Regions from separate parts of the Paenarthrobacter sp. NPDC092416 genome, predicted to be linked through region 2. Evidence: riboswitches for the same ligand, from Rfam matches in the RefSeq annotation. Region 2 holds a riboswitch; the other holds the start of a gene.
What was found. A riboswitch is a leader RNA that binds a small molecule or an ion and turns the genes downstream of it on or off. The one in region 2 is predicted to bind S-adenosylmethionine.

Region 1 (2,191 bases), on a different contig from region 2:
CAACATCGCCGAGGCTGGAGACCACGTCGTTGCCAGCCCGAGCCTGTACGGTGGCACCTACAACCTGCTGGCGCACACGCTGAAGAAGTTCGGCATCTCGGTCACGTTCGTGGAGGATCCGGACAACCTGGACCACTGGCGGGATGCCGTGCAGCCGAACACCAAGCTCTTCTTCGCCGAGGTTGTCTCCAACCCGCGCCAGGACGTGCTGGACATCGAAGGCGTGGCCGCCACTGCCCACCAAGCGGGCGTGCCCTTGGTGGTGGACAACACCTTGTCCACCCCGTACCTGATCCGTCCCATCGAATGGGGTGCGGACATCGTGGTCCACTCGGCAACCAAGTACCTAGGCGGTCACGGCGCCGCGATTGCCGGGGTGATTGTGGATTCCGGCAACTTCGACTTCGGCAAGGACCCCGAGCGCTATCCGGGCTTCAACACGCCGGACCCCAGCTACAACGGCCTGGTCTACGCCCGGGACTTGGGCAAGGACGGGGCGTTGGGGGCAAACCTCTCCTACATCCTCAAAGCACGGGTTCAGCTTCTCCGGGACCTCGGCTCGGCAGTGTCCCCGTTCAACGCCTTCCTCATCTCGCAGGGCCTGGAAACGCTGAGCCTGCGCGTCGAGCGCCATGTTTCGAACGCCACCAAGGTGGCGGAATGGCTTGAAGCCCACGACGACGTCGAATCGGTTGCCTATGCGGGTTTGCCATCCAGTCCGTGGTTCGACCGGGGCCGGAAGTACGGTCCCCGTGGAACGGGTGCGGTCGTGGCGTTCACGCTGAAGGGCGGCCTCGAAGCCGGCAAGCGCTTTGTCGACGGCCTTGAGCTCCACTCGCATGTGGCCAACATCGGTGACGTTCGCTCGCTGGTGATCCACCCCGCGTCCACCACGCACAGCCAGCTGACGGTGGCCCAGCAGGTGGCCGCCGGCGTCAACCCCGGCCTGGTCCGTTTGTCTGTGGGCATCGAGCACGTGGATGACATCCTGGCGGATTTGGAGGCCGGGTTCACGGCTGCCAAGGGCGCATAAATCCACATCTGGAGCCGCGTCCGCGTCGATGATAATTCGCCGGACGCGGCTCCGGCGTGCGCTTTCGTGAATGAATCAGCCCAAAACCGTCACACTGTTGTCACATTCTTCGCCAATGCAGCGGTGTTTTTCCTAGACTCTACGTATTAGGTCATGAGTGCCAGCGACAGCCCCGGCTTGCTGGCCGGCAACCCTCCTTCCGCGGTGGGGTGCCCCGGGTGAGGACCTGGCCTTCCGCATACAAGGCGGCGGGCAAGCGCGAAGTTAGGTGTCAAAGGAATGACTATTACTGCTACAGCCCTCCCCAAATCAGGAGAAGAAGACGGAACGGTCAAGTACGCCGGCGTAGGGTCGCTGGAGCTTGAGGCCGGTGGTTTCCTTCCGGACGTGGTCCTGGCCTACGAAACCTGGGGCCGGCTGAACGCTGACGCCTCCAACGCGGTTCTGGTTCAGCACGCGTTGACCGGCAGCACCCACGTGGCGCGCGGCGCGACAGACGAGGAGGGGTGGTGGGAGCAGCTCGTAGGGCCGGGCGCCACCATCGATACCAACAGGTTCTTCGTGATCTCCATCAACATCGTAGGCGGATGTTACGGGAGCACAGGTCCGTCCTCGACGGCACCCGACGGCCGTCCATGGGGCTCGCGTTTCCCGTTGATCACGCTCCGCGACAGCACCCGGGCCGAGGCAAGGCTGGCCGACCAACTGGGCATCGAAGCATGGCACGCCGTACTGGGCGGCTCCATGGGAGGTGCCCGGGCGCTCGAGTGGGCGGTCACCTACCCCGAGCGTGTCAAGCGCTGTGCAGTGATCTCGGTTGGTGCGTACAGCACCGCTGAGCAGATCGCCTTCGCCCAGTCCCAGACGCTCGCCATCCGCCAGGACCCGAACTTCAACGACGGCGACTACTACGGCGGCAGTGCGCCTGAGGCCGGGCTCGCCCTCGCCCGCCGGATTGCCCACATCACCTACCGCTCTGCCCTGGAGCTGGACTTCCGCTTTGGCCGCGAAGCCCAGCACCAGGAGACGCCGCTGGCGGCCGCAGTGCTGGGGGAGCGTGGCCGCTACCAGGTGGAAAGCTACCTCGACCACCAAGGTACCAAGCTGGTCCGCCGGTTCGATGCCAACAGCTACATCGCCATCACTGAAGCCCTGATG
Region 2 (2,191 bases):
AAGGCACTGGATCTGCAGATCGAAACCAAGCCCGATTTGACGCCCGTTACGGACGCCGACAAGGCTGCCGAGGAGGCTATCCGCGGCCAACTCTCGCGCTCTCGCCCCCGCGACGCCGTGCTGGGCGAGGAGTTCGGCAGCAGTGGTCATGGCTCGCGTCGTTGGATCATCGACCCCATCGACGGCACCAAGAACTTCGTCCGCGGCGTTCCCGTCTGGGCCACACTGATCGCCCTCGTCGATGAGGGCGAGCCCGTGGTCGGCGTCGTCAGCGCACCCGCCTTGGGCAAGCGCTGGTGGGCAGCGAAGGAGATGGGTGCTTACATGGGCCGCTCACTCGCCTCGGCCACGCGCCTCAAGGTATCCAACGTTTCGCGACTGGCAGACGCGTCGATGTCATATTCGAGCCTGACCGGTTGGAAGGAACGTGGCAATTTCGACGATTTCCTGGGTCTCACCGACGACGTCTGGCGCACACGCGCCTACGGCGACTTCTGGTCCTACTGCCTGGTGGCAGAAGGCGCCGTGGATATCGCCTGCGAACCGGAGTTGAACCTCTACGACATGGCTGCACTGGTTCCGATCGTCACGGAGGCAGGTGGACGCTTCACGTCGCTGGAGGGCGAGGATGGGCCGTTCGGCGGCAACGCCCTGGCAACCAATTCAATCCTGCACTCCGAAGTTCTCAAACGCCTCAACCCCGGATTGGACGACCTTCTCTGAGTCTTTGCACAGGCGCTGAAACGCTTCTTTGCAGAATTTTCGACGGCGGCCGCCCCCTTTTGGGGGCCGCCGCCGTTTTTTCTTCGCCAGATTCGCCATTCGTCAATCCAACGTAACAATCGACTTAACATAGCGAACTGACTTTGGAGCGTGCGCGCGGCTTGCCCTAACCTTTTTACAGGTCACGAGTGCCAGCGCTAAACCCCGGTTTGCTGGCCGGCAACCCTCCATTCGCGGTGGGGTGCCCCGGGTGACGACCTGGCCGGTCCGGAACGGATGCGGCAAGCGCGGATCCCCCTTTGGGGGTCCCTCTTGAGTGAGGTCCCATGAGCACTGTTACGTTCAACTCCACTTTCCTGCCGTCCTCCGATCAGCAAACGGCTGCAGCACGGCCCCTGGCCGCCGTGACGGGCGCGGAACTGCAAGCTCCCCTGATCCAGGGCGGCCACGTGCGGTACGCAAACCTCGACTACGGAGCATCTGCCCCGGCACTGACCATCGTCTCTGCCTACCTCAACGAAGTCCTGCCCTACTACGCCAGCGTCCACCGTGGCGCTGGGTACGCATCGCAAATCAGCACCTCGGTCTACGAGAACTCTCGGAACATCGTTCGCGAATTCGTCGGTGGCCGGCCGGACGATTCCGTGATCTTCACGCGCAACACCACTGATTCCCTGAACCTGCTCGCCGGCTGCCTGCCGCACGTCGACGGCCAGCCGACCGGCGGGGTCCTGTACCTGGACATCGAACACCACGCCAACCTGCTTCCTTGGCAAGGTGTTCCGCACCGCAGCGTCATCGCGGCCTCGACCCTTGCGGCGACGCTGGCCAACCTTCGTGCCGAACTCAGCCAGGGTGGCGTATCGCTCCTGGCTGTCACCGGCGCTTCGAACGTCACGGGCGAGATCCTGCCGATCGCCGAACTCGCCTCCTTGGCCCATGAATTCGGCGCCCGGATCGTGGTGGATGCTGCCCAGCTCGCACCACATCGCCGCATCAACATTGCCAAAGCCGACGTCGATTACGTCGTGTTCTCCGGGCACAAGCTCTACGCTCCGTTCGGGGCCGGCGTCATCGTGGGTCGTCCGGATTGGCTGGACGCCGGTACACCGCACCTCGCCGGTGGAGGGGCTGTCCGTGAAGCCCGACTCGATTCGGTCAGTTGGGCAACAGGTCCGGCACGACACGAAGGTGGCTCCCCCAACGTCCTCGGGGCAGCAACACTGGCGCGCGCAACCCAGGTTCTTGCAGGCCTCGACCAGGAAGCCTGGCACGCCCACGAGGCTTCGATCCGTTCCTATCTGGTGGAAGGACTGCGGGCGATCGACGGCGTTACGGTCCACCAGATCTTCAGCGACACGGAAGACACCATCGGTGTGGTCAACTTCTCGGTTGAAGGATTCGACGCCGGTTTGGTCGCCGCCTACCTCGCCGCGGAGCACGGAGTCGGCCTGCGCGATGGCCGTTT

Region 1: it holds a riboswitch for S-adenosylmethionine, as region 2 does, so the genes downstream of both, ACIQC5_RS06890 (homoserine O-acetyltransferase) here and ACIQC5_RS03535 (aminotransferase class V-fold PLP-dependent enzyme) in region 2, are expected to answer to the same signal.

The regions. Positions count from the first base shown of each region.
Region 1 is NZ_JBIVQG010000002.1:619,663-621,853, forward strand. Features, by position in the region: gene ACIQC5_RS06885 (bifunctional o-acetylhomoserine/o-acetylserine sulfhydrylase) at 1-1,033, shown strand, start outside; SAM riboswitch class IV at 1,183-1,298, shown strand; gene ACIQC5_RS06890 (homoserine O-acetyltransferase) at 1,313-2,191, shown strand, end outside.
Region 2 is NZ_JBIVQG010000001.1:793,580-795,770, reverse strand. Features, by position in the region: gene hisN (histidinol-phosphatase) at 1-723, shown strand, start outside; SAM riboswitch class IV at 904-1,017, shown strand; gene ACIQC5_RS03535 (aminotransferase class V-fold PLP-dependent enzyme) at 1,050-2,191, shown strand, end outside.